DNA from 4 places in the Nanhaiella sioensis genome. Region 4 is predicted to be linked to each of the others. Evidence: predicted binding sites of a transcription regulator. Region 4 holds the regulator's gene; each other region holds the start of a gene.
What was found. Region 4 encodes LexA, which represses DNA repair genes until DNA is damaged. Its sites were predicted from a motif close to CGAACATATGTTCG; they were not measured.
Positions count from the first base shown of each region.

Region 1 (4,858 bases), on a different contig from region 4:
TTCTACTATAAACACTTCACCCAACCCAAACAATAACATAGTGAAATTGACTCATTATTTAAAATTATTACAATTTACTCAAAAAAGTTGCGACCAAAAATGAACTTATTCGTCTTATATGTACAATTTAATTTAAGGAGGAGATTTAAATGATAAGCTAACTAGAAATGCGAGCTACCTTTATTTTCACTTCAGGTTATCAAAATGTTTAAGTCAACAGATAGAAAGATTTTTGTATCCAATCAAATATACTAAAACATGAGGTGTTAATTATGAAGAGAATAATTAAATTACTAATTTTGCTATTAGCTGTAATAATTACATTCAACCCGGCAAATTCATATGCGAATCAAACTGCACTAGAAAAAAATAATAAAGATAGTGATGATGATATTTTCGTAGAGCAAATAATCCTTACAAAAGATGACATTAAAAAGTACAGAAAAGATAATAAAATAAAGTTTAATCCTCAAGATTTACAAAATAATGAAGAATACCTAACTAATAAAACTATTGAAATTGAACTAGATCACGATAAGATTGAAGAAGCAAAAACTGTTGCACTTTCTAATGGTTATGATTGGGAATTAGGTTCTATTTCAATAGAAAGAAAATTTGTAGATAAGAATGGGGAAAAATTAAAAATAAAAGATTTTAAGAAACTTAAAAAAGAAAAAATATATATAGTAGATCCCTCTAAAGACGATAAAAATATGGATACTAGTTCATTAATCTATGCAGCAGGAACGGAAATAGGAGATTATCGCACTGAGTATTACACTTATGTTACATCAAGTATCATAAGTTATAATATTACAGACCCAAACAAAACAACAAGAAACAGAAGGCATTATATTTTTGCACAGCATAACTTTGGCGATGAGCATCATCAAGGTGGTGCAGTCGATACCAATGATTCTGATGGGGATCCTGATGTGGCTATCTTAGCATGGTCAATAGGTCCACAAAATAATGATAGTGAAAGATTTATAGATGCTACATATGAAAATGTAGATGGTTCTTTCACTGAAACTAAAGATGAAAGTGATTTGGACAAAAATGCTGATGGTACTGATACAAATTCAATTGCATATAACATTGATGAAGTTTATATGTATGCACCTGCTAGGTACGCATATATTAAACTTGTTAATATGGCAGTTTATACTGGATGGTATGATAAAGGACAGTTTGGAGAGGACGGAAAAACTGAGACAGTCTACGCTCATGGTTTTAAAAGTGATTCACTATCAGTATCGGTAAGTGTAAGCCCACCAAAAGGTGTTGCAATTGGTGTAACACCTACAAGCTCCTCTAGAGTTGAGAAAGCTAAGGCATACTGCCTTTTAGAGACAGAGTAATATAATTTATTATGAGTAAACTCAACATGGCAGGAAACGGAGTGCTTCCTGCCTATTAAAAAGATTCACTATAAACTCAACTTGTTTTTTGCTAGATTCCTTCCCAAATAACAGAAATATACACCCTCTGTCAATCACATGGTGTGGTCAGGGAGTGTATATTTGATCAAAAATTCTGTAATACATATAATTCTAAATACTGTCTATTATTCTAATGGCTCTTTGTGTGATTGTTCCTTTTTGATCTATATAAATAATATCTAATAATACTTGTGTGAATTTCGCTCTTTTTAATAAGCCTCGCATTCCAAGCATCACCTTTAATTACATTATAAGCGATTACATATTCTAATACAATGAATTAATCGAACGTATTTTCGTATATACTATTGTAAAGGAGTGATACGTTTGAAGGACAGAGGAATAGTTTAAGATGATGAAAGAAGCTAAGGCTGATTATTATAAGGTGCAAAAGTTTGTATTAGATGAGCATGAAATAGAGGAAATTAACACTATAATCCTAGAAACTATGGAGTTTACACAAGAAGTAACAATGACGTATTTTGAGGATGGTGCGTTTAAACCGTGCATGGGATATATTCATTTTGTAGATCAGCTCAATAAACATATCAGAGTAATGGATAAATTTGAGGAAGTTCACAGAATTAAATTTGAGGATATTATAAACATACAAATAATATAACAGCTCCACATGCTCTGCAGGGCTGTTTTTTCGTGGTCGTCATTCGTGATGTATTTTATATTATTCAAGAGTTGTTTTTTGTATTCGTTTTTTAAAGACCAGCTATGGTTTATAGGATTAAGAAATATTATTTCACTTAATGTTATCTACATTTTTCAATTCCTTTTTCCACTTTTTCACTTGTAATAATGTATTGTTTTCTAACTATTATTAGGTCTAGGATAACGGCATATTCCTGTAACAAGTTAGATGTAGTTCATCACCTGAATTGAATGAATGGAAATAGACCAAAGTAAGAAAATGTCCCCCTCACCCCCACCTTGATTCACGCTAATTTAGATTTAAGTGGGGGCTGTTAATTAACAAATAACTCCAACCTTCTATTAGAGAATTATATAATTGTAGAAAAGTTCCACTTTTTCATTCTGAAGAAATGGAACTAATCGTCTCACTAATCATTGGTTGAATTAACTGATCTAATAAACTAGTACAAGTTAACCCTAACTCACCCCAAGAATTTATTACAAACGATTTTCATCTCATCTAATAGTTTCTTACTCGTAATTGATATTTCCCTCCAATATTACCTGCTTGAGTATAAACCTTTATTTTATATAGACCTGAACCATATTTACTTAGATCAGCTGCAAATAACCTCTCTTGAGTATCTGCAGTTATAGATTCTCCAACCAACCTTCCATCAGGAGCATAAACTTTATATTTATAGTTGTAACTACCATGTAGATTATTTAAATAAAAATTGCATTCTGATCCTACAGTGACATCTATATTTACGTAATGTAAAGCCGAGCTGCCATTAAGTGTTTCTTCCGTACTAAATACAGCTTCAGCCATTTCCTCCACAGGAGCAGACGCACTTCCTGAATTCTTTAAGTTTTCTTCAAACTGTGAGGCTAACAATATACCGACAATACAAAGTGCAGTAGCCACTCCAGCCATAGGGAGTAGTTTAAATATTAGTTTGTCCTTTTTGCTTTCTTTATTAATAGTCTTCTCTATTTTTTGTCTTAACTCTAATTGTTTTTGTGAATCCCAATGTATGTTTTTATCCAGATTTTTAAACTGATTAAACTGATATTGTTTAGGATAATTTCTCATATACAAACCCTCCTTCCGTTAATTCTTTATGCAATGCCTTCAGTGCTCTAGATAAGGTTGACTTAACCTTGCTGTCAGACCATCCTAAAATTTCACCAGTTTCTTTTATGGATAATTCTTCTATTTTTCTAAGAACAATAACTTCGCGGTAAGTGGGTTTTAGTTTGCGTAGAGCATTATACAATTCTTTAAAATTTTCATTAATGATCATAATGCTTTCTGTTGAAGGGGTAACCTCTTTTTCACGTACATGTAATTTAAGATGTTCAAGGATATTAAATTTGTTTCTCCTTATATAATCGATGGTTGTGTTATGCGCAACTTGAAAAATCCACGTTTCTATTTTTTCCTTATTATTAATTTTGTGCAATGAGTTACTTACTTTAAGAAACGTATCATGTGTCAAGTCTTCAGCTTTATGATAATCATTAGTGATCATATAAATAAACTTTAAAACTCGATTACTATAAACATCGTATAAATGAAGAACTTCATTAGTTTTATCTTCTACAAACATTGTATCGCCACCTTCTTTTCCACTAAAAACTATAATATCAGTGGTAATATATGGTCTGTTTTTCAATATCTACATTTATTCTATCTTTTTTTTCGGAAAAGTGCGACAAAAAATGATTTTATTCGTCTTACATATGTATTAAAAAAATTTAGGAGGGGTAAATATGATTCAATCAGTAGTAAGATCAGGAAAGAAAACACTCTTAATTTTTGTAGGTTTGCTGTTAATGGTAATGACAATGTTTTCTGGGACAAGTTTTGCAGCATCACAAGGTGCTGTAAAAGTCATTACCAATAACAAAAGTTATACAGGAATTACGGCTGACATCAAGCTTTCTAGTAATGTTGATGTCAATACAGGTTATGTTAACTGGTATTTAGGTATAGGTGCAGCTAAGGTTGAGGCAGGAATTTCAAGAACTCCAATTGGGTATAAAGTCTTCCTTAACACGGGTTGGAAAGAATCTGGAGAACAAGATGAATATTGGATTTCTTCATATGATTCATCTATTGAAGATGGAGATACAGTGAATTTGAAATTGGTTAACAATGGAGACGATACTATTACTATGTATGTGAATGGTGAGGTATATGTGAATGAGGATGGTGTAAGATACGAAGAACGTCCTATTTATGATGGTTTAGCTCAATATGAACAAGTGAAGATGGTGATGGGCGTTGAAGATGATGGGAGTAATTCTTTCAGCGAAGCTAGTTTCTCTAATGTCCAACTAAGAGCAAATGCATCAGGCTCTATTTATAAAAAATGGGATAGTTCAATTTCTTCAGAATTCAGTAGATATTCATCCTATGGTGATGATTTCAACGTATCCTCACAAGTACCTTTAAGTGCTAGTTTGCGCTAACACCTATAGCTATCTATTAAAAAGGGATTAAAATTATCAATGTCTAGATGTCCAAAATACTTTAATATTTATTTGAAAGGTGGAAATTTATATGAAATCGAAAAAAAATTCCAGTTTTAAGATTGCGATATCTACTTTTTTAGGTCTTACACTTTTCTCAACTTCTGCATTTGCTTGGTCAAATAGTAATAATAATGACTATTGGTTTCCATATACAGGGTCATTTTCTGTTTCAAAAGATATAAGCAGCACAACGATTCCAACGATTGATGCTGATTTAAACTTTAAGTTTA
Region 1 is NZ_JBKAEG010000002.1:135,609-140,466, forward strand. Features, by position in the region: gene V1503_RS23995 (hypothetical protein) at 273-1,361, shown strand; gene V1503_RS24000 (YolD-like family protein) at 1,795-2,064, shown strand; gene V1503_RS24005 (hypothetical protein) at 2,608-3,183, opposite strand; gene V1503_RS24010 (RNA polymerase sigma factor) at 3,167-3,700, opposite strand; gene V1503_RS24015 (hypothetical protein) at 3,867-4,565, shown strand; gene V1503_RS24020 (hypothetical protein) at 4,657-4,858, shown strand, end outside.
Region 1: a site for LexA is predicted at 1,728-1,741, ahead of V1503_RS24000 (YolD-like family protein). Genes of this name have one in related genera too.

Region 2 (4,858 bases), 2.6 Mb from region 4:
AGCTGTTTCATTATATTTTGTGGCAATTGTCATCAGTGGATATCAAACATTTATAAAAGGGGCTAAAAATTTGGCTCGTTTTAAATTCAATATTGATACGTTAATGACCATCGCTTTAATTGGAGCAATTTCAATCGGTGAATGGAAGGAAGCGACAATTGTTGCCATCTTGTTCGGTTTAAATGAATACCTTGAAGGACTTGGTATGGAAAAGGCCAGAAAATCAATGGAGAAATTACTACAAGTTGCGCCAAAAGATGCAATATTAATTACGAATGGTGTTGAACAAATCGTTCCTATTTCGACTTTAACAGAAGATGATATCGTTCTTGTGAAGCCTGGGACAAAAATACCTTCTGATGGTGTCGTAATAGATGGTAAAAGCTCTGTGAATGAAGCAGCGATTACTGGTGAATCATTACCAGTTGAAAAAGAAGCAAGCACCAATGTGTTTGGTGGCAGCATTAATAATGAAGGTGTCCTTAAGGTGAAGATTTTAAAAGCGTATGAGGATTCATCCTTGGCCAAAATCTTACACCTTGTGCAAGAAGCACAGGAAACAAAGACACCAACTGAGCAGTTTATTAATAAATTTGCTAAGTACTATACACCAATTATCATGATCATTTCCTTACTTGTTATGATTGTACCCCCATTGTTATTTGGGGATGCTTGGGGACCATGGTTTTATCAAGGTTTAGCTGTATTAATCGTAGGCTGCCCATGTGCATTAATATTATCTTCACCAATTGCGATAGTATCTGGAATTACACGCAACGCACGGAACGGTATTCTCGTAAAAGGTGGTGTTTTCTTAGAGCAATTAGGGAAAATTGAGTCCATCGCATTTGATAAAACTGGTACGTTAACAAAAGGACAGCCTCACGTAGAAACAATTATCGAATATGATAGCAATTTGTTAAACATTGCAGGAGCTGTTGAAAGTAAATCTTCACATCCATTAGCAAAAGCGATCATGAAAAAGGTAGCAGAAAAAGAAATAGCTTACGTTGAAGCAGATGACATAGAAACGGCCACTGGCCGCGGAGTCATTGCGAAAATTAGTGATAAAACTTATTTTGTCGGTAATGAAAAAAGCATGCCTCACATACACTTTGATGAAAAAATACAGTTAGATATTGATCGCCTAAAGAGCGAAGGGCTCACACTAGTTATCGTCGCTGATCAACATCATGTGTTAGGAATCTTTGGTATATCTGACGAAATACGTGAGGAAAGTAAACATGTTATGGAAGAGCTTCACAAAAAGGGTATAAAACATACCATTATGCTTACAGGGGATCACGGAAAAACAGCTGAAAAGGTAGCAGGAATAGTAGGCGTAACAGATTTTTATGCAAACCTTCTTCCAGAGGAAAAAGTCGATAAAATAAGAAATATACATGACCATGGAAAAGTAGCGATGATTGGTGATGGTATAAATGATGCACCTGCTCTAGCGGTCGCTGATCTTGGCATAGCGATGGGAAAAGGAACAGATAGTGCGATTGAAACGGCTGATATTGTTTTAATGCAAGACCATCTAGGTAAACTACCAAGCGCTGTATCCATTGCGAAAAAGGTGAATAGAACGATCAAACTCAATATCACTTTAGCACTAGGATTAAAAGTCATTGCCTTATTATTAACAATCCCTGGCTGGCTTACTTTATGGATTGCCATTCTAGCAGACATGGGCGCCACAATCCTCGTGACACTCATCAGCTTAACAATTATGCTAGAAAAATAAGGGGTCTGACACCCGCTGCGTTAATGAGTTGGAGCAGTTAGGGTCAGACCCTATAGCTTTGCTTACGTATTGATTAGTAGTAAGTATCTTCTTTGCGGAAATAAAAATAGCTCCTATTGTAGAGATGAGACCATAATTATCCCTAATTTTTTAGAAATGTCTAGCTCAAAAAAGTTGCTATTATACAATAAATACCATACTGTTGGATGAGAAAATGAAGCTTTTTCTTAAGTGTAAATAACAATTTATTAATGTTTACTTTTCCCTGTGCGTGCCAAGTTTTCTTTAAAACTCTACATAATGCCATTCTACGATAAATAACAGAAACCTCTAAAAAATATACGAGCTATACCACGAGTGCAAAACTGTTAATTTCATTTTCATCCATTTCAATCCTTTATTAATAAAAAAATGTTGTTTCGTACTAACATATAAACACGTATACATCTATCGTTGATGTTATTAAAATTATTGGTCTCATAGGAATAATAGCAATAAAGTTTACGAAAAGTGCCCTGTTATTTTCTTTCTTTTAAGTAATGGGGTTTGTTAAAAAATCGAATATAAGTTCGTATTTTTGTTTAATTAATGATAAAATATGGTACAATGATAATACAACTTTTACGGGATTGGAGGCTTTCATCAAAAATGGATCAGTTCGAGTTAGTCTCAGCTTTTAAACCGTCTGGTGACCAGCCACAGGCAATTACTGAAATTGTAGACGGTATTAAACAAAAGAAAAAGCATCAAACATTATTAGGGGCAACTGGTACGGGAAAAACGTTTACGATCTCTAATGTAATTAAGGAAGTTAATAAACCTACTTTAATTATTGCTCATAATAAAACGCTTGCAGGACAGCTATATAGTGAGTTTAAAGAGTTTTTTCCTAATAATGCTGTAGAATATTTTGTTAGTTATTATGACTATTATCAACCTGAAGCGTATGTTCCACAAACGGATACTTTTATTGAAAAGGATGCCAGTATAAACGATGAAATTGATAAGCTGCGTCACTCAGCAACTTCTTCATTGCTAGAACGGAAAGACGTTATTATTATTGCGAGCGTATCATGCATTTATGGTCTAGGTTCCCCAGAGGAATATAGCGAGCTCGTCGTATCATTACGTGTTGGAATGGAAATTGAGCGTGATCAAATGCTTAGAAAACTCGTCGATGTTCAATATGATAGAAATGATATTGACTTTAAGAGAGGAACGTTTCGCGTACGTGGAGACGTAGTTGAAATCTTTCCTGCATCACGAGACGAGCATTGTATACGTATTGAGTTTTTTGGAGATGAAATTGATCGTATACGTGAAGTCGACGCTTTAACAGGAGAAATTATCGGTGAACGTGAACACGTGGCTATTTTTCCTGCATCTCATTTCGTAACACGAGAAGAAAAAATGCAAATTGCCATGAAAAATATTGAACAAGAGCTTGAAGAGCGTTTGAAAGAGCTTCGTGACAATGACAAATTACTTGAAGCTCAAAGAATAGAGCAACGTACTAGATATGACCTGGAAATGATGAGGGAAATGGGTTTTTGTTCTGGTATTGAAAATTATTCGCGTCATTTAACACTCCGGGAAGCGGGATCTACACCATATACGTTGATCGATTATTTTCCTGATGATTTTCTAATTGTTATTGACGAATCACATGTGTCATTACCACAAATTCGAGGAATGTTTAACGGTGATAAAGCTCGAAAACAGATGCTCGTAGATCATGGTTTTAGGTTGCCATCAGCATTAGATAATCGCCCTTTACGTTTTGAAGAGTTTGAGGAGCATGTAAACCAAATAGTCTATGTATCGGCGACACCTGGTCCGTATGAGTTAGAGCATTCCCCTGAAATGGTTCAACAGATCATTCGTCCAACAGGGCTTTTAGATCCATTAATTGATGTGCGTCCAATTGAAGGACAAATCGATGACCTAATCGGGGAAATTCAAGTGCGTATAGCGCGGAAGGAACGCGTGCTAGTTACAACATTGACAAAGAAAATGTCAGAGGACTTAACAGATTACCTCAAAGAAATAGGTATAAAGGTTACATATCTTCACTCAGAGATTAAAACGCTCGAACGAATAGAGATTATACGTGATCTCCGACTCGGTAAATTTGATGTCCTCGTTGGTATCAATTTATTAAGGGAAGGTTTAGATATACCGGAAGTTTCTCTAGTTACTATTTTAGACGCCGATAAAGAGGGATTCTTAAGATCGGAAAGGTCGCTTATCCAGACAATGGGAAGGGCTGCACGTAATGAAAATGGAAGAGTCATTATGTATGCTGATCATGTGACCAACTCAATGGATATTGCAATCAAAGAGACGAAGCGGCGCCGTGAAATACAAGAAGCTCATAATAAAAAGCATGGCATTACGCCAAAAACAATAAGAAAAGAAGTTCGAGATGTCATACAGGCAACTTATGCAGCGGAAAATCAAGAAACTTACGAAACAAACAAGCCAAAAGTAACAATGACCAAAAAAGAACGAGAAAAGCTAATTGCAGATATGGAAAAAGAAATGAAGGTTGCTGCAAAAGCGCTCCACTTCGAACGTGCAGCTGAACTGCGTGACATATTGATCGAGTTAAAAGCGGAAGGATGAAAATAAGAGCATGGTAAAGGATAAAATCATTGTCAAAGGAGCTAGAGCTCATAATCTAAAAGACATCGACGTCACAATACCAAGAGACCAGCTTGTTGTCTTAACTGGTCTTTCTGGTTCAGGTAAATCTTCGTTAGCATTTGATACGATTTATGCGGAAGGCCAACGGCGCTATGTTGAATCATTATCAGCATATGCACGTCAATTCTTAGGGCAAATGGACAAACCTGATGTCGATGCAATCGATGGGCTTTCTCCGGCCATATCGATAGACCAAAAAACAACAAGTCGTAACCCTCGTTCAACAGTCGGTACAGTTACTGAAATATATGATTATTTAAGGCTATTATATGCTCGTGTAGGTCGTCCGGTATGTCCTAATCATCATATAGAAATTACATCTCAAACGATAGAGCAGATGGTTGATCGCATTTTGCAATACCCTGAGAGAACGAAAATGCAAGTTCTTGCTCCAATCGTTTC
Region 2 is NZ_JBKAEG010000001.1:2,626,507-2,631,364, forward strand. Features, by position in the region: gene V1503_RS12130 (heavy metal translocating P-type ATPase) at 1-1,750, shown strand, start outside; gene uvrB (excinuclease ABC subunit UvrB) at 2,399-4,375, shown strand; gene uvrA (excinuclease ABC subunit UvrA) at 4,386-4,858, shown strand, end outside.
Region 2: a site for LexA is predicted at 2,309-2,322, ahead of uvrB (excinuclease ABC subunit UvrB). Genes of this name have one in related genera too.

Region 3 (4,858 bases), 3.6 Mb from region 4:
CGGGTATCCTCATACTGTGACCGCTGATGTGCGAATTCAACGACCTATTTCTCAAACAATTGATTCTTTTGATCTCAAATTAGATTACGATAACCTCAAGATTTTACTAAAAGCTGGCATGTTAGTAAGAGAACCAGGACCTCGTTTTATCATTCACGGCACAAACGGTTCTTTTGTTAAATATGAGATGGACCCACAAGAGGAACAATTAAAAAATGGCATGATGCCTACAAATATGATGTATGGAATAGAAAAGGAAGATCATTGGGGCACCCTAAACACTGATCTTAATGACCTGCATTACAAAGGAAAAATTGAAACAATAAAGGGAAATTACATGAATTTCTACAACAATATTTATGATGCAATTGTAAATGACTTGCCACTAATCGTAACCGGTGAGCAAGCATGTAATACTATCCGCATTATTGAGTTAGCGATGCAAAGCTCCGAAGAGGGTAGAAGTATACCTTTTACACCTCAATTAGTTTAGTTCCATATCCCTTATAGAACTATTTTTCGTTTATCCTCGAAGATTTTTTCTATACGTTCTTTTTTAGTATTTTTCATTTACAAAGGCTGAATGTCTACAATATTAACAAACTGTACATCATGGATTTTTTCAACCCTATCCATGATGCGTACGGTTTTATTAATGTGGTCTATAAAATGAATATTACCTTCAACAGTATTTATCGCATGATTTTGATAATAGGAAAAAGATAATGTTTGATTTCCAGCTATACCGATATGAATCATTTCATTCAACTCTTCTAGTCGTTGCTCATCTAACAACGGCTTTGAAGCTCTCTGCTGTTTTTTTTCTAACTCCCTTAACAGCTTTGTATGTTCAGGGAGCATCATTGATACCCATTTAATTGTTCCACGGTCTCGAATCACTTTTATCACTCTCCTTTTTTTCATTCCTAAATTCTTTATGAGCTAATCCGTTATTGAAGGCATTATTCCACCGTTTTCCACATGGCGAATTGCAGGCACTTCCGCTTTTCTTTTTGGCTAGCTACAGTGCCTATCTCCTCGAGTCACTTCACCATTACACCCAAAGGCAAAGAACGCCTTCATTTGTAATGCTTCCAGGGCTTGTCGGAGATGACCAAGACACTTCCGCTTTTCCTATTGTCCAGCTGCGCCTCCTAGTCCCTCGAGTCACTTCACCATTACACCTAAAGGCAAAGAACGCCTTCATTTGCAATGCTTCTAGGGCTTGTCGGAGATGACCAAGGCACTTCCGCTTTTCCTATTGCTTATGGCCTCCTACTAGTGTGCTGCGGTGACGTGCCGTCCCCGCATCCGTATATGAAACTGCTCGCAAAATTGCATTTGAGCCGTATTTCCTCCTGATTTCATCCATACAGTAGCCGAGTGCTTGCTGCTTCGGTTTATTCATTTCAAACAGCGATAGTTGCATATTTAGATCATCCTCAATATTAGACAGTGCAATAGAGATTTTTCGTACTGTTTTATTTGTATAATGCTTTTGAAATAGCTCAATACAAACATTGTAAATATCCATTGTAATATTTGTTGGTTCTTCCATTGTTTTTGAACGATAAAATCCGCCGCCAAATTCATCTTTACTATATCCAATACCAAGACTAACCGTTCTTCCGACCTTTTTAGCTGTGCGAGTTCTTCTTGCCACCTCCTCACACATTTCTAATATTACTCGCTTTACATCTGTCGGATTTGGATAATCTCGTAATAAAATTTGACTTTTTCCAAAGCTAATTTGTCCTTGCAAAAAGGGTGCACCAAGCTCTGAAAAATCAACACCCCACGCGTGATAATATAGCTGATTTCCCATAATGCCAAACTTTTGTTCAAGTAGTTTGAGGGAATAATTAGCAAGCTGCCCTACTGAGAATATTCCTATCCTGTTTAATCTTTTTTCCATTTTCCCACCAATTCCCCACATTTGACTAAGTGGTGAAAGCGGCCAAAGCTTTGTTTCCACATCATCATACGTCCATCGAGCAATCCCTGTTTTTTTTGCCTCTAAATCCAAGCATAGTTTTGCCATAAGCATATTTGGTCCTATACCAATTGCACACGGAACTTCATATTCTCTCTCTATATCTTCTTTTAGTTTTTGAGCTGTCGTTTCTGCATCACCCCATAGCTTCTCAGTACCATCCACTTGTAAAAAACTCTCATCAACGCTATACGTATGAACTGCTTCTCCCGGCACATAGCGCTGAAATAACTTAGTAAGTTCCATTGATATACGTAAGTATGTGCGCATCTTTGGATTGACGATTACAATTCGCGGGTCCTTAGGGATTTCAAATAAACGTGACCCTGTTCTAATACCAAATTCCTTCTTCAAGCGTGGTGAAGCTGCTAAAACAACACTCCCCTGTCTTTCTGTATCACCAACAACCGCTAAGTAGCATGTCAGTGGATCTAAATTCAGCAGTACTGCTGCACAACTTGCAAAAAAGCTTTTCATATCAATACATAAGATGTTATGGTGAGGCATTTTGCTATAATCGATCAAATATAACACCCCTAAAAGAATATACGTTCGTATTATTATATTCAACATCTTAACCGAATATACGTTCGTTATCAATTACAAATTGTTTCCAATAAGAAATGCTAAGATCCCCAATGTTTGGTGACAAACACTGTAGCCACTCATGAAGGTGTTTTATTGTTCGAAAAGCACTATTGTTAGATATTTCAGAAGACACTTTGTTTAAACTTTGTTACTTTTTTCACTTAATTTGAGTAACTGATGTGTATAGTTTTTAGTGGAGAAAACATGCCACGAAAACTAGTTTTATCCGTTAGTACGAAAAACCACATTCTATACGAAAACAGCCTAATGAAACAATTAATGTGAAAATACCCTTTCATAAAGGGATTTATTCTACATGTTTTTTTACAATTTCTTCTTTTATTACTAAAGTATACATGTTATAATTTTGATTGATTAATCAATCATTGAATGCGAGGTCTAATTATGTCTAAACAAATATCTAAAAAGGAACAACTACGGGAAGAAAAAAGACAAAGAATTTTACATGCAGCTATCACCCTCTTCTCGAAAAATGGCTATTCAGAAACAACAATTGCAGCTGTCGCCAAAGCTTCGGAAGTGAGTTTCGGAACTGTATTTACTTATTTTTCAAATAAGGAGCAACTTTTTGAGGCCGCGGTATTAGAACCGTTAGATGAAATGAAGGCGCTGTTTTTATATCAAACTAACAAAGATCACTCCCCCTTAGAACATCTTAAACAAATGGTTAAAGAGCATGTTATTACCTTTTCTCAAAAGGAAACCCATTTACGCTTAGTTCAGTATGTATTAGGGCAACATGAAAGATTTCCAAAATTATTCGAGCAATTAGATTCTTTTTTCCATGACGTCATCGACGCACTGAAGCCAATCATTATAGAAGGACAAAAACAAGGTGAGCTACATACGTTGAATCCTGAAATCGTAGCAACATCTTATTTCCAATTTTTAAATGGGATTCGTGTAACAATTATCGATCCGCCCGATGGGGTTATATGGAAGGCACTTATTCCACAGGCGTTGCTCCTTTTTGCACCAGTAAATTCCAAGAATATTTACGATAGTACCCTCAATGAATAAAATTAGCAGTGTTATCGAACTTGGAAGTATCATTGGTTCAGTCATCATTAGTCGTTTAGGTAACAGAATTAATGAAAAAGTACTGGTGTGTTCCTCTACTGTGTTGCTAGGTGTGTTAATTACACTAAACGGAGTGGGCGGTATAAGAAGTGGTTTTATAAGATTGTCAGCGTTATAAAGAATAAAAGATAACATGAATTTTAGTTATCTGCATGTAAATTGTTTTAGTAACAATCACCTTTATGAAAAAAATTACATCATATTTAACTGGAGGGATAGTCATGTTTTTCGAGGAAAAAGTAATTACAAGAAGTCCAAATGAGTTTATGGAAGTTCGTCATGTAAAGATAAAAGGTTCAAATTTTGATATTGGAAAGAAGCTAGCTGAGATTGCGTATAATAATCATCGTGCCCTACCTTACCCCGCAACTACCAAATACAAATATCAGCTAGAATATTTTAAAAATAATTATCCTATCTTACTTGACCGAATACAAGGAGCGACTGATTATTTCAGTAATGTAAACGTTGAAGACAATAGCTATGATTTTTCTTCCTTCGTTTATTCGTCTGGATTACCTGGCTGTTCAGTTGTATTTTACCCTCCAACAACTACACAAAATGGAAGTCCAGTCGTAAGTCGTAACTTCGACTTTGCAACTGGAACTATAACTGGGGGAATACCAGCTGATGACGAAAAACCAGCTTTTGCAAATCCTTACATTCTTGAGCTGCATCCAGACGAAGGCTATTCTTCTTTATGTGTGTCGGGATATGAAATGCTTAGTGGAGTACTTGATGGAATAAACTCAGAAGGTCTTGTTGTTACGTTATTAGCTGATGATGATGCGATTACTCATTACCCTATTGAACCAACCTATCAGCCTCAAGTTGGTTTGAATGAACTACAAATACTAAGACTGTTATTAGATACATGTGCCAATATTGAAGAGGCAAAGAAAGCATTGCATATGAATAAACACTATTATACTCTCTATCCCTTGCACTTCCTCATCGCTGATAAACATGGCAACTCATTTGTTTGGGAACAATCTCACGGACGTAATAAAGAATTTACTTTTGATGGTGATAAGAACCATCCCCAAGTAGTAACTAATTTCCCATTGTACAAGTTTCAATCCGAGTCACAATTTCCCGATACTGATGATCGATTATCTATGTATAATCGGTTCTGTAATATAAAAGAAAATATCAAGAGAAATAAAGCTCCTTACT
Region 3 is NZ_JBKAEG010000001.1:3,576,285-3,581,142, reverse strand. Features, by position in the region: gene V1503_RS16590 (oxidoreductase) at 1-493, shown strand, start outside; gene V1503_RS16585 (YolD-like family protein) at 571-900, opposite strand; gene V1503_RS16580 (Y-family DNA polymerase) at 1,259-2,518, opposite strand; gene V1503_RS16575 (TetR/AcrR family transcriptional regulator) at 2,987-3,622, shown strand; gene V1503_RS16570 (hypothetical protein) at 3,615-3,800, shown strand; gene V1503_RS16565 (C45 family autoproteolytic acyltransferase/hydrolase) at 3,904-4,858, shown strand, end outside.
Region 3: a site for LexA is predicted at 2,573-2,586, ahead of V1503_RS16580 (Y-family DNA polymerase). Genes of this name have one in related genera too.

Region 4 (4,858 bases):
ATGCTAACAGAACAAAACATCGTATTCATAAGACAAGTTCATCAACTAGTAGTAACAATGATGGAAATGGTGTAGGCTTATATTCATCTGATTACGGTCATGGCGACAGTGGGGGCAGTGGTGACAGCGGAGGAGGAGGGGGAGAATAAATAAAACTAACTGTATTTTTAAATAAAGGCCCATAAACGTGGTTTTATATGTTAGTCATCGTTGTACAGAAGAAAAAATGCTAAAAATTTCTAGTTGAAACGTGTTCTTTCTTAATACGAAAAACAACTTAAATTATAAACCCATTAACTGATTTATATTAGTTAATGGGTTTTCTTCAGCAGGTTAGCTTTATCTTTATTTTTCTAACCCTACAAAATTGTTATTCTTTTTCATTTAACCAATTTGCCATGACTCTGAGAGCAAGGCTGAAATTTCCCACCTGACAGTGATTATGAGCATGATCATCTCTAGTGAAGATTCTTTCAGTTATAGACTTTGCATTCGTTAAAGCTTTTACTTGAATATCGTGCATTTTTAGCGGTATAAAATGATCTTCTGACCCTGTTAATATTAATACATCTTGTGTAACGTGTCCTGATTTTAAATGTGCAGCATTGAATTCTAATAATGCCATGCCACCATCTAACGGAGTATCAGTTTTAGTAATATACATTAAATTATCGGTTCCCCATTTTTCTTGCGGCATCATCTTCATTTTTACATCAGCCATCCAATACATTAATTTAGGATGTTTGAAAAGCCATAAAGCAAACTTCTCAATAATAGGTGGGGGGATTTTCATGTAGTCGTAGGCTATACTAAGAGCAATCACTCGTTTAATTCGCTGTTCATGCGCAGCTGCTCTGAAGCAAAGCCAGCCACCCATGGACACACCTAATAAGGTTACGTCATTTAACTTAAAGTAATCTAGAACGGCTTTTGTTGGTTTTTCCCATTCATAACTTAGTGCTAAGCCAGATTTTTTTAAGGCACCACCTTGCCCTGGACCTTCAAATAATATGACCTCATAGTTTAAATGTGCAAAATAGCTTGCCATTGAGTATAGCTCTTCCATAAATGAATCAAATCCACCATGAATGACAATTGTTCCTCTGGCATTTTTATTGTTAGAAGGTAGTCTCATTGCAGGTAAGTATACATTTTCATAGGGTATGTTATAACGTTCAATATCATGTTCAACAAACAGGTCATTATAAAACATTTCAATGAATGTATCATACAGTCTTAATTTATCTGGGTCATTCGGATGAGTAAAAAATTCTGCAGCCCTGTAATAAAATGTTCCATTCATTATGCGTTTTTCATCAATAGCTTTTTCAGCCTGCTTTATCATTTCCTCCTTCCAATCTTCTAACTTTTTTATTCTGGTAGCTGCATCCACCATGTCTTCTTTTCGTGTGTATCCCATTGAATACCACCGATTCATTTGATAGTCTATAATTTTTGTTTTATGAAAATCATGGTATCCTACAGGATAATCAAATTGGGCCATATAATAACTCTCCTTTTCAAATTAAGCTCGTTATTTTGAAAAATAATTGAATGCAGAAAGGAATCATTACTTCAACGATGCACAGATGTAGCATATACCTTACTCCAAATTATCAGTTAGTCAGGTAGAGACATAAATCTTCACCTACTTTGCTGATGTCAACATGTGATGGTTAAGATCATTATTGATCTGTCAGGCCATTTTTAAGGAAATCAATTAAGTGGTTTAGACTTGACTCATAGTGATCAGGCTTTGACATATCCGCTACATCCACAATATTAGTGAACAAGAAACCAATTAATGATTGGACGAATTCCAGTGGTAGTGTCTGCCTAATTTCACCTTTGTTATAGGATGCTTCAATGAGCTTGTTCATTTGGTCATTATCCTGAAAATTATGCCTTGTCAACGCCTTTTCGTATATGGGAGTTCCTTTTTCTTTAATAAAGCTGTTTGCAAAACGATTAATATCTGGATATTCATTGGAAAATTGCATTCCAATTCGGATTTGTGTTTTAAATATCGAAAAAATGTCTTTGGAATAATCACTTGGATTCATAACCTTGGCAAGGAATAGTTGCTTTTTTTGAATCAACATGTCTATGAGATTTAAGTAAAGATCTTCCTTGTTGTTAAAATGGTAGTAAAATGAGCCCTTACTCATATTCGCTGTCTTCAAAATATGATTTAATGAGGCTTTGTCATAGCCTTTTTCCACAAATTCATTTAATGCTGCTTGCATTAACGCATCTGAATGTTCGAATTCTTTATTAAATCCTCGCGTCAATTACATCATCTCCTACAAGTTTTTAATCTTAATCGTTAGCTCTGTTCGTAAACTTTGTTGTTATAGTTCTTTATCCTGAAGATAAAGAATACCGTCATTTTATATGAGAATAGATGGCACGAAATCTAGCTGTATTCGTGTTTATTAGTGCAAAAAAACACGCTATGCTGAAATAGCCTGATAGTTAATGCTGCTTGCTTATTATACATATTAGACCGAATGGTCTAGACCGTCAAGTCTAATCTCAGGATAACAAGCATAAAATTGGTGACATAGTGGGGGATATGAGAAAAAGTGACTAAGAAAATCATTGAATGATAAATTTAAACTAAAGATTTTTTGCTTGAATTTTGTTTTTTTACTAAAAATGGACAGTATTATGAGTTTTATAGGAGCTTAGAAAAGGTGTCTTGAACGTTAGATATATACGTGTGTATATCTTAAAAGTAAAAACAGCAACCATTGTGAAAATAGCCAATCAAAATGAATTCTGAGGGAGCTTACAATATGACAAAAAAATCCTTAGCTCAGAGGTTCTAAGCTAAGGATTGGATTATAATATGAGATCGTATGAATACATTAAAAAGCATTGTGGACTGCTAACCTGTATGTTAATCTATCTGATTGGAACAACGTTTTAAAAGAGACTGTTTGTCAAAGAATAGATCATACATTCGTTATGTACAATAGTGTTTAATGGATGGTACGATACACCCCGATTACTTTTCCTAATATAGCTACATTACGAAGAATAATAGGTTCTAAAGTTGAGTTTTCTGGCTGAAGTCTTATGTAGTCTTTTTCTTTAAAAAATCTTTTTACTGTTGCCTCGTCATCCTCTGTCATTGCAACAACGATATCTCCATTTGAAGCAGTTTGTTGTTGCCGAACAATGACGTGATCCCCATCTAATATACCGGCCTCAATCATGCTATCTCCCATTACTTCAAGCATAAATACATTTTCGTCAGGGGATACAAGTTTATCAGGAAGAGGGAAGTATTCTTCAACATTTTCAATTGCTGTTATTGGTTGACCAGCTGTTACCTTTCCTATGATCGGTACATTCATGACGTTATTTTTTGGGATTACATCAGCAGGATCTAAATCTAATATCTCAATTGCTCTAGGTTTAGTTGGGTCTCTGCGGATTAGTCCCTTACTTTCTAAACGAGATAAATGACCATGAACTGTTGAGCTTGAAGCTAGCCCTACCGCTTCTCCAATTTCTCTAACAGAAGGTGGATATCCCTTTGATTGTACTTCTTGTTTTATGAAATCTAGTATGTCTTGTTGCCTTTTCGATAATTTTGCCATCGTTAGCACCTCATTATAATAATCTTTTCTATTGTTAGCATGTATACCCGTTCATAACATTAAAAAATTAAGATCATCTATTAATACTGTAAGGATATACTAGAAAGATTTTACTTTCATTCATTATAGCACGACTTGTTATGTATAACAAACGTAAGTTCGTAAAAATGTTGACATAAAACATTTGTTCGTATACAATAACTAAAAACGAACATGTATTCTGTTAATCAGGGGGACTTATTATGAAACAATCTAAAATTTACTATATCTTGTTTTTTACTGTTTTTATCGGCTTTGCTTTTGCACTAATTACTTCTTATAAGGATATCGAGAAAAATGATTATATTACTATTAAAGTAGAAGATGGAGATACACTTTGGGATATTGCGTCCGAGTATAGTAACAGTCACGATTTATCAATCAATGACTTTATCAGTTGGGTAGAGGATGTAAATCAAATAGCTCCTGATAGAATTTTTTATGGTGATGAAATTTATATTCCAGTGTTAAAATCAGAAGGTAATAAAATGTATGATACTTATGCAGTTAACAATTAATCGGAGGTAGAAATGGAAAAAGCAATAATATATTGTCGTGTTAGTACAAATAAACAAACACAGGAGACATCATTAACACGACAAAAGGCAGAATTACTCCAGCTTGCAAACAGTTACCATTTTGATGTGAAGAAAGTGGTTGTAGAAAGGGCAAGCGGATATGACATGGATAGAGATGGCATTTATGAGCTATTGAATGAAATTAAAGAACAGCATATCGATGCCCTTTTAATACAAGATGAGACGAGGCTAGGTAGGGGTAATGCAAGAATAGCTTTGCTGCATTTTATTTTAAAGGAAAGAGTTAAAATATACACAGTTCATCATCATGGAGAGTTACAATTGTCAGAAGCTGATTCCATGATGTTGGAAATTGTTAGCATTGTTGAGGAATATCAACGAAAAATACATAATTTAAAAATTAAACGGGGAATGAAACGAGCTATCGAAGAAGGATATAGACCTGAGAGGAATTTAAAAAACATCCATGTAAGCTCAGGTAGAGAAAGAAAGGAAATACCTATTGAGGAAATTATAAGGTTACGCCAAAATAATCTCACGTTTTCAGATATAGCGGCAACATTACGTGGTCTTGGATTTGATGTGTCAAAAGCAACGGTACATCGACGTTATAAAGAATATATGCATAATAATTTAGAGTAGATGGCTAACAATAGAATGAACGAATGCTGT
Region 4 is NZ_JBKAEG010000001.1:13,440-18,297, reverse strand. Features, by position in the region: gene V1503_RS00100 (hypothetical protein) at 1-149, shown strand, start outside; gene V1503_RS00095 (alpha/beta fold hydrolase) at 371-1,504, opposite strand; gene V1503_RS00090 (TetR/AcrR family transcriptional regulator) at 1,686-2,291, opposite strand; gene lexA (transcriptional repressor LexA) at 2,985-3,608, opposite strand; gene yneA (cell division suppressor protein YneA) at 3,851-4,165, shown strand; gene V1503_RS00075 (YneB family resolvase-like protein) at 4,178-4,828, shown strand.